DNA from 2 places in the Lysinibacillus sp. RS10 genome. Region 1 is predicted to be linked to the other one. Evidence: a T-box and tRNA genes for the amino acid it is inferred to sense, from the RefSeq annotation. Region 1 holds a T-box; the other holds one or more tRNA genes.

Evidence for each region. The T-box of region 1 lies ahead of trpS (tryptophan--tRNA ligase). A T-box ahead of a tRNA ligase gene usually reads a tRNA of that ligase, here a tRNA-Trp.
Region 2: it has a tRNA-Trp gene. The T-box ahead of trpS (tryptophan--tRNA ligase) is inferred to sense a tRNA for this amino acid. The anticodon was not compared.

What each region holds. Positions count from the first base shown of each region.
Region 1 is NZ_CP167122.1:4,111,407-4,116,398, reverse strand. Features, by position in the region: gene trpS (tryptophan--tRNA ligase) at 404-1,393, opposite strand; T-box leader at 1,484-1,717, opposite strand; gene spxA (transcriptional regulator SpxA) at 2,245-2,640, shown strand; gene mecA (adaptor protein MecA) at 3,075-3,743, shown strand; gene ACB089_RS20845 (hypothetical protein) at 3,904-4,122, opposite strand; gene ACB089_RS20840 (competence protein CoiA) at 4,308-4,992, shown strand, end outside.
Region 2 is NZ_CP167122.1:596,379-601,370, forward strand. Features, by position in the region: rRNA gene ACB089_RS03015 (23S ribosomal RNA) at 1-1,423, shown strand, start outside; rRNA gene rrf (5S ribosomal RNA) at 1,541-1,656, shown strand; tRNA gene ACB089_RS03025 (tRNA-Asn) at 1,673-1,749, shown strand; tRNA gene ACB089_RS03030 (tRNA-Ser) at 1,755-1,846, shown strand; tRNA gene ACB089_RS03035 (tRNA-Glu) at 1,877-1,951, shown strand; tRNA gene ACB089_RS03040 (tRNA-Val) at 1,970-2,045, shown strand; tRNA gene ACB089_RS03045 (tRNA-Met) at 2,071-2,145, shown strand; tRNA gene ACB089_RS03050 (tRNA-Asp) at 2,150-2,225, shown strand; tRNA gene ACB089_RS03055 (tRNA-Phe) at 2,242-2,317, shown strand; tRNA gene ACB089_RS03060 (tRNA-Thr) at 2,328-2,403, shown strand; tRNA gene ACB089_RS03065 (tRNA-Tyr) at 2,413-2,496, shown strand; tRNA gene ACB089_RS03070 (tRNA-Trp) at 2,510-2,583, shown strand; tRNA gene ACB089_RS03075 (tRNA-His) at 2,600-2,675, shown strand; tRNA gene ACB089_RS03080 (tRNA-His) at 2,710-2,785, shown strand; tRNA gene ACB089_RS03085 (tRNA-Gln) at 2,803-2,877, shown strand; tRNA gene ACB089_RS03090 (tRNA-Gly) at 2,884-2,958, shown strand; tRNA gene ACB089_RS03095 (tRNA-Cys) at 2,967-3,040, shown strand; tRNA gene ACB089_RS03100 (tRNA-Leu) at 3,088-3,168, shown strand; gene ACB089_RS03105 (hypothetical protein) at 3,363-3,503, opposite strand; gene ACB089_RS03110 (hypothetical protein) at 3,840-4,283, shown strand; gene thpR (RNA 2',3'-cyclic phosphodiesterase) at 4,528-4,992, shown strand, end outside.

The DNA.
Region 1 (4,992 bases):
AGCCCAATTTTTACGTGGCTGACGTCTTTTTTTATAGTTTTGTGAATAGATGATAAGTAAGAAGAAATAGAAAGGATGCCCTTAACATGTTCCGACTCTTTTTATTTTTAATATGCTACGGCCTATTGATTCTCTCATTAGGGAATCTCATATTGTATTTGAATTATCGGACACTCGGATATTCCTGGATCGTTGTTTTTAAATTCATGGTGCATACAACAGAATTTTATATGGCAATTGGATCAGCCATTGTGTTATGTGCTATTGTTTTTGATCTTGGTTTTGAAAAAACTCTAGACATAAAGGATAAAATGTGACTCTTCTCTTACTCTCTTTTTGGCCAAGCTCTTACAATCAGTTTCGCCAAAGCTACAACATTTGGAGGGATCCATTCCGTTTTCTTTTAGCGACGTGCACGACCAAGGCCCATTGCTTCTTCCATGCGTTTTAATGTAGCGCTAGCAATAGCGTTTGCCTTTTCAGCACCTTCATCTAAAATAGTATCTAATTCTGAGGATTCTACTAAAGTGTAGAACTTCTCTTGAATTGGTGTAAGGTGATCAATAACTGCTGATGCAACACCTTGCTTGAAACCACCGTAGCCAACGCCTTCGTATTTTTTAACAAGATCATCAATAGATACGCCTGAAATGGCAGACTCGATTGTTAGTAAATTAGAAACACCAGGTTTATTTTCCACATCAAATGCCACAATACCATCAGAGTCAGTAACAGCTGATTTAATTTTTTTCTCAATATCTTTCGCTGAATCTAAAAGCTTAATTGTAGCTTTTGTATTTGGATCTGATTTACTCATTTTCTTTGTTGGCTCTTGAAGTGATTTAATACGAGCTCCTGCTTTTGGTAATTGAATTTCAGGAATCGTTAATACATCACCATAACGTTTGTTGAAGCGTTCTGCAAGATCACGAGTAAGCTCAATATGCTGTTTCTGGTCATCACCAACCGGAACGATGTTTGTGTTATACAAAAGGATGTCTGCTGCCATTAATGGTGGATATGTTAAAAGAGCTGCAGAAACACTTTCTTTACCATGAGATTTATCCTTGAACTGTGTCATACGTTCAAGCTCACCAATCGATGCTACACATTGTAACATCCAGCCTGCCTGTGCATGAGCTGGTACTTCTGATTGAATAAATAATGTAGATTTTTTAGGGTCGATGCCAGTAGCAATATACGTAGCTGCTAGGTTGCGAATATTTTGACGTAATTCTTTTGGATCTTGAGCCACTGTTATTGCATGCTGATCGACGATACAATAAACAGCATCTCCTTCATCTTGTAAGGCAGGGAATTGCTTAAAAGCACCTAAATAGTTCCCTAAAGTTACAATACCCGTTGGCTGTACGCCTGAAAAAATAGTTGTCATTGTCATTTCCTCCTTGAATTTAAGTCCCTTAGACGTTTTTACATAAGTACCGAAATAAAAAACATCATGCGTCCTCATTAGTTTTTCTAATGAAGGGACGAATGATGTTTGAATCCGCGGTACCACCCAGCTTGCCTAAAACGGCCACTTTGCTTCGTAACGTGAAGGGACGAGCTTTGCTAATAGACACAAGTAAGGATACCTAGTCGTTCACAAAGCTAACTCAGAAGTCCATTCCATATGCTTACACGATCTGTTTGCAGCAACCACAGACTCTCTAAACGTGCAAATTGCATATGTACTACTCTTCGTCAGCGTTTTTATTTAATACAATAACTGTCTAGATAGCGGAGCGAATTCGCCAAAGACATTATTGATTTGTTGCAAAGAATTATATTATAAAGGCTCGGTGGATTGCAAGTGTGTAAAGTCAGACTTTTGGCGGTGTTTTTTTTCGAAAAAAGCTTATATGCTATTTTTACTGTTCTTTTGTGTTAGAAAAGCAACCAATTTTGGTAAATATACGTCTAGATTTGTACACACTGAATTGACATTATTCTCGTTTAAGATTTTTAAATGAGAACAAGAGCCATTCATTAAAGGGTGTTTAAAATGCTCTGAGAATGGGAATATTAGTAGTAACACATTAGCCATGCAATGAAGGAACTACTTTGCATGATGTGTAAATATAGACAGAATATTTAGTGATAAAGTTATTCTTTTTTTTATTGGGACTATATTCAAATACAATAGAGTACTGTATAATGGGTATGTAGATTTACATTACATTAATTCTAATTTAACACACTGGTCTATAGATAATGATTAAATGGAAAGGATGTGTCAGTATGATAGTAACTTTATTTACATCACCAAGTTGTACGTCTTGCCGAAAAGCGAAAGCATGGTTAGAGGAACATGAAATCCCATATACAGAACGTAATATATTTTCCGAACCGTTAAGCATTCGTGAAATAAAAGAAATTTTACGTATGACAGAGGATGGTACGGATGAAATTATTTCAACTCGCTCGAAGATTTTCCAAAAATTAAATGTTGATGTTGAAAGTTTACCTTTACAACGCTTATATGAATTAATTCAAGAGTATCCAGGTTTATTACGTCGTCCAATTATTTTAGATGAGAAACGACTACAGGTTGGTTACAACGAGGATGAAATTCGTCGTTTCCTACCTCGTAAGGTTCGGGCTTATCAATTACAAGAAGCACAACGTATGGTGAACTAATAACTCCGTATTCTGCATAAAATAAGTATTAGGTGTTACAAATGCAACAAGCATATTGTGACATCTATTTTTTTATGTTTTACTTATGTAAAACCATCTATATAAAGTATAATAATTAGTAGGTAAAAGTCATATATTTCCGTAAAAGTATGTTAAACTTGATTTAAATTTAATAGTTTACTACAATTTCAATAATTCAAATATCTTCTGTGAAACGGTGTATATCCTTTTCATTTTATGACAGAACAGCATACAATAGAATTAGAGGCAACTGTGGACAATTATTTTTGATTTCGGTTGCTCTATGGTTTTACTGTAGTGTGGTCAAAGGTTGAAAAACAAAATGGAGTATGAGGTTAAAAACAATGAATAATAGCATACTAATGGAACAAAACTGTTTTTCGACAAATGACAGTGAAGGGAGATGAGGTCTAGTGGACATCGAACGTGTAAACGAAAATACACTCAAGCTCTTTATTACGTACAATGATATAGAGGATCGCGGCTATAGTCGTGAAGAAATTTGGTACAATCGAGCAAAGGGTGAACAACTTTTTTGGGATATGATTGATGAAGTAAACACGGAGGATTATTTTGATGTAGAGGGTCCGATTTGGATTCATATCAATGCGTCTGAAGTAGGCTTGGAAATCATTGTCACACGTGCACATATTTTAAAAGACGGTGAATCCTTAGATGGTCAGTCACATTTTGATGAACACAAAGATATGTTTGGCCCATTCGACGACGTTGGAGAGGATCTTCTCAGTCAACTAACTCAATTTGGTGACATAGATGAGTCAGAATTATTTATGGATACAGACATTTATGTTTATAAATTTAAAGACATTGATGAGTTAATCCCTGTAGCGAAACGCATGACAGATGAATTAGTGGATTCCTCATTATTTAAATATGAAGGTTGGTACTACTTAGTAGTAGACTTTGCGAACGCAGATGATGACTTAAATCGCCACGATAGAAATGCAGTCATTAAAGAATTTTTAATACCATCGAATTTCACAATCCATCGCCTAGAGGAATATGGCGAAAAAATTATGGAGTTTAATTGCTTTGAAACAGTACGAAAATATTTTATTTAAACCAATTTTCCTCTGATTCAGAGGCATAGACTGTAAACAAACTTGATGAGATTCAAGATTGTTTACAGTCTTTTTATTTTAATATTTGTTTAGATAACAATACAATTTATGATGAAGCTCCGATACTCCTGCTGAAATAGAAGAACTCAGGCTAAGAGCTTCACATCCTATGAAAACGCCTGAGTGACCAACGTCGTGTTGTTGCCGCTGCCGCTTCGCTTTCGCGCAGATAAAACCTTGTTGCTGACGCTACGGTTAGCACTACGCTTTCGCACAGATAAAACCTTGTTGCCGCTGCCGCTACGTTGGCACTGCGCTTTCGCACAAAAACATCTGCCGCTGTCGCTACGTTAGCACTGCACTTTCGCGCAAAAAACATCTGCCGCTGCCGCTTCGCTTTCGCGCAAAAACATATGCTGGCCAAATAGCTCTGGCCGATTCCGGACGCAATTATGCCGAGGCATAATTGATAAGGTGGCATTTTTAAAATTTCAAGAAAAAGCCGTTATTTATTTGTTGCTATAAAAACACTCCTTTACAATTAGTCAAAAAGGAGATGATTTTATGCTTAGTGCTTATAACGAGCAACAGCAGCTTTTTCTCCCATATCAATATTCAAGGGAAGCTTTACAACAGTCTAGGCAACAGATGAAATTTTATTGTCCCCAATGCCTACAGCCTGTCCAATTAAAGATAGGTAAATATAATATTCCTCATTTTGCTCATATTGCTAATAATAGCTGTGTACAGTTATTTTCAGAGGGTGAATCAAAACTGCATTATCAAGGAAAAATTCAATTATTTGAATGGCTGAGAAAACTCGGGCATACAGTAAAGTTGGAGCCTTATTTACCGAAGCTTTCACAGCGACCAGATTTGCTTTTGATAAAAGAGCAACAGCAAATTGCTATCGAATTTCAATGTAGCGCAATTTCTCATGAAAAGTGGCTATTGCGTACATCTGGATATGAGAAAAATTCTATACAGCCATTGTGGCTTTTTCAAACACCTCAAAGACAATCCACACAAGGTATACAAAAGATTTTTATTTCTCCCATTATGCAAAAAATGATTACTACTACAGCGCAAGGCCTGTCTTATTTAGTGAGCTATGATGCAAAGACATCGAGATTTATTTATTGGACGAATCTTCTTCATGTTCATGGGCATACTTTTATAGGCAAAGTACAGGAATTAGCTATTCACAAGCAACATTTTCCATTTTATCAGCCTACATCAATAACGAAAG
Region 2 (4,992 bases), 1.7 Mb from region 1:
GGTTGTGCGCGTCCAAGCAGTAAGGCGTGTGTGTAGGCAAATCCGCACACTGTAACGTTGAGCTGTGATGGCGAGTCCGTATGGACGAAGTTCCTGATTTCACACTGCCAAGAAAAGCCTCTATCGAGGTGAGAGGTGCCCGTACCGCAAACCGACACAGGTAGTCGAGGAGAGAATCCTAAGGTGTGCGAGAGAACTCTCGTTAAGGAACTCGGCAAAATGACCCCGTAACTTCGGGAGAAGGGGTGCTCTTGAGCGTGCAAGCGCATGAGAGCCGCAGTGAATAGGCCCAGGCGACTGTTTAGCAAAAACACAGGTCTCTGCAAAACCGTAAGGTGACGTATAGGGGCTGACGCCTGCCCGGTGCTGGAAGGTTAAGAGGAGTGGTTAGCGCAAGCGAAGCTGCGAATTGAAGCCCCAGTAAACGGCGGCCGTAACTATAACGGTCCTAAGGTAGCGAAATTCCTTGTCGGGTAAGTTCCGACCCGCACGAAAGGCGTAACGATCTGGGCACTGTCTCAACGAGAGACTCGGTGAAATTATAGTACCTGTGAAGATGCAGGTTACCCGCGACAGGACGGAAAGACCCCGTGGAGCTTTACTGTAGCCTGATATTGAATTTTGGTACAACTTGTACAGGATAGGTAGGAGCCAGAGATCTCGGAGCGCCAGCTTCGAAGGAGGCGTCGGTGGGATACTACCCTGGTTGTATTGAAATTCTAACCCATGCCCCTTAGCGGGGTAGGAGACAGTGTCAGGCGGACAGTTTGACTGGGGCGGTCGCCTCCTAAAAGGTAACGGAGGCGCCCAAAGGTTCCCTCAGAATGGTTGGAAATCATTCGTAGAGTGTAAAGGCACAAGGGAGCTTGACTGCGAGACCTACAAGTCGAGCAGGGTCGAAAGACGGGCTTAGTGATCCGGTGGTTCCGCATGGAAGGGCCATCGCTCAACGGATAAAAGCTACCCCGGGGATAACAGGCTTATCTCCCCCAAGAGTCCACATCGACGGGGAGGTTTGGCACCTCGATGTCGGCTCATCGCATCCTGGGGCTGTAGTCGGTCCCAAGGGTTGGGCTGTTCGCCCATTAAAGCGGTACGCGAGCTGGGTTCAGAACGTCGTGAGACAGTTCGGTCCCTATCCGTCGTGGGCGTAGGAAATTTGAGAGGAGCTGTCCTTAGTACGAGAGGACCGGGATGGACACACCGCTGGTGTACCAGTTGTCTTGCCAAAGGCATCGCTGGGTAGCTATGTGTGGACGGGATAAGTGCTGAAAGCATCTAAGCATGAAGCCCCCCTCAAGATGAGATTTCCCATTACGCAAGTAAGTAAGATCCCTCAAAGACGATGAGGTAGATAGGTTCGAGGTGGAAGTGTGGTGACACATGGAGCTGACGAATACTAATCGATCGAGGACTTAACCAAAATGTTTGAAACATTCAATGCACGTTTATCCAGTTTTGAAAGAATAAGATAGTTTTTTTAAAAAAAGCTTGCAATTATAATAAAAATACGTTATAATAAATCTTGTCTTTAAAATAGTCTAGTGATGATGGCAAAGAGGTCACACCCGTTCCCATACCGAACACGGAAGTTAAGCTCTTTAGCGCCGATGGTAGTTGGGGGCTTCCCCCTGTGAGAGTAGGACGTCGCTAGGCTATATACTAAAATTATTCCGAAGTAGCTCAGTTGGTAGTAGCACCTGACTGTTAATCAGGTTGTCGCAGGTTCGAGTCCTGCCTTCGGAGCCATTCTTGGAGAGTTGTCCGAGTGGCCGAAGGAGCACGATTGGAAATCGTGTAGGCGGTTAACACTGTCTCAAGGGTTCAAATCCCTTACTCTCCGCCAGCACTTTAAGGATTTTTAATTCCAAACGAAGGCCCCTTGGTCAAGTGGTTAAGACACCGCCCTTTCACGGCGGTAACACGGGTTCGAATCCCGTAGGGGTCACCATTTATTCAATACCCAGATGGAGGATTAGCTCAGCTGGGAGAGCATCTGCCTTACAAGCAGAGGGTCGGCGGTTCGAGCCCGTCATCCTCCACCATTATTTAAATAAATCACCTTATTATCGCGGGGTGGAGCAGTGGTAGCTCGTCGGGCTCATAACCCGAAGGTCGTTGGTTCAAATCCGGCCCCCGCAACCAAAATGGTCCCGTGGTGTAGCGGTTAACATGCCTGCCTGTCACGCAGGAGATCGCCGGTTCGATCCCGGTCGGGACCGCCATTTTTTTTAAAAATATGGGTCAGTAGCTCAGTTGGTAGAGCATTAGATTGAAGCTCTAAGTGTCGGCGGTTCGATTCCGTCCTGACCCACCATATTTTTTTTGCCGGTGTAGCTCAGTTGGTAGAGCAACTGACTTGTAATCAGTAGGTCGTGGGTTCGACTCCTATCGCCGGCACCATGTATTCCCGGAGGGGTAGCGAAGTGGCTAAACGCGGCGGACTGTAAATCCGCTCCTTAGGGTTCGGCGGTTCGAATCCGTCCCCCTCCACCAGTTTTTTATTCATAGGGGCATAGTTTAACGGTAGAATAGAGGTCTCCAAAACCTTTGATGTGGGTTCGATTCCTACTGCCCCTGCCAATTAATTAATTTCATGGCGGTTGTGGCGAAGTGGTTAACGCACCTGATTGTGGTTCAGGCATTCGTGGGTTCGATTCCCATCAGTCGCCCCATTTAATTTAAAACAATAAAATATATAGTAATATGGCGGTTGTGGCGAAGTGGTTAACGCACCTGATTGTGGTTCAGGCATTCGTGGGTTCGATTCCCATCAGTCGCCCCATTTATATATTTAACTTTTGGGGTATAGCCAAGCGGTAAGGCAACGGATTTTGATTCCGTCACGCCCTGGTTCGAATCCAGGTACCCCAGCCATTTATTGCGGAAGTAGTTCAGTGGTAGAACACCACCTTGCCAAGGTGGGGGTCGCGAGTTCGAACCTCGTCTTCCGCTCCAAATATGATGGCGGCATAGCCAAGTGGTAAGGCACAGGTCTGCAACACCTTTACCACCGGTTCAAATCCGGTTGCCGCCTCCATAATTTATTTCTTAATCGGATTTTCCGATTTTTTTTATCTCCATTATGCCGGTGTGGCGGAATTGGCAGACGCGCACGACTCAAAATCGTGTTCCTTTGGAGTGTCGGTTCGACCCCGACCACCGGTATCATATTTAGTAAAGAATCCTTGATAGGATTCTTTTTTATTTGTAGTAAATTTATAGATAGCATTTAAGATTCTCTCAAAATGTATTTTTTGAGAGGATTTTTTATGAGCAGCATGGTACCGTAAAGATTGGAATATATTAGCAAAATAGCAACAAAGAAATCCTTTTTCGCTCAATAATAAACTTATTTTTTCCTAATAAACACGCTTATTCTCTAGTTTTAGTTTCTCTGCATTTGCAGGTGAAACAGACACGCCAGCACTCATTAAAAAGAGTAGAATACAAGTGATTCTAATCATTTGAGGTGCTGTAGCAACCTTCAAATTTGATTTCAAAAACCCCTCACCTAATCATGACAAAACTAATTTAAGAATATACAATCTTGATCTTCAATAAAATAAATAGTTTCTACCTCTTCTTGTTCTACAAGCTGCAATTGCTCACCAGAATTATCATTTATCTCTGAGGCAGAGGCATCATCATAAAATATAAAACGGCCACCTACTAAGAAAAGACCTCATAAAATTTTTCCCATAACAAACCTACCTTAGTTGATCGATTAAAACATAACACTAATAATGGTAAATTTAATTATTTTGATTAAAACAATGATAAAATATGTAAAAAAAGGTACTTTATTATATAGTGATTGATGTTGAGGAGGAGTGGCTATGAAAAATTTGTTTTATTTAATGTTCATTGTGATGATTATAGCTGGTTGTAACGGAATACCTTCATCACATTCCGATTCTTTTGGAAACCCAGTGGGGCGAGTTATTGTAGATGATGAAGGTTACATGATGCAGATTGGCGACTTCGAATTGAAAGATGATGACGTTACAATTCGAAGTCTTAATTCACCTGATAAATATGGCTTAGCAGAAGAATTTGAAACATTAACTGTTGAAAAGGGAGATAAAATAAGAATTGAAATTGATCAAAACCCACCTTCAATAATTGTAAATCAGGAGAATGAAGATGGTACAATTGATAATATTGAAATTCAAAATAACGAAATAACCCTTCCAACGGAAAAAGGATATTATATTTACGAAGTTATTGCAAAATTGAATGAAGGAAAATCAACTTTTGTTTTCGATTTGAATATAGAATAAAAAAATTCGATTTACTGAGTATGGCTTAATTTTAAAGATTGGAGTGGAGGCTGGTCGGTCGACTATTTGGGGATCATCGGACGTCCCAGGAAGCTCTGCTCTGTGCGAAAGCGAAGCGTCAGCGACAAAGCGCCCAGTCGGAACGGAAATCAATCACACGTTATGGTGATGAGCCAGTTTTAGTATACTTTTAAAATTTAGGTTGATGATAATACATGAATTCCTGCATTTCTATAAGGTAGGGATGGAAGTTACATTTACAATGCATAGAGAGGGTAAGAACATGAACAGACATTTTTTTATTGCAGTTCCACTTCCTTCAGATATTAAAGAAGCTCTTCATGCAAGATGTGAAAAAATGAAAACAGATTTTCATTTTAAACGATGGGTTCACCGGGAAGATTATCACATCACCTTGGCTTTTTTAGGTCATGCGGATGAAGGGCAATTACAGGCTGTAGTGGATGAAACGAGGAAAAATCTGATGAATGTTTCTCCGTTCGAATTAAAAATTCAAGGATTCAATACTTTTGGAAGAAGAGAATATCCAAGAATTTTATGGGTGGATCTGCTCGAATCTGAGCAATTAAGTTTTGTGAGAGACATAGTATACCGTGATTGTATTAAAGCTGGATTTGAATTAGATATGAAGCCTTTTACACCACATATAACTGTTGCGAGAAAATGGGATGAGGCATTCGGTAAATTT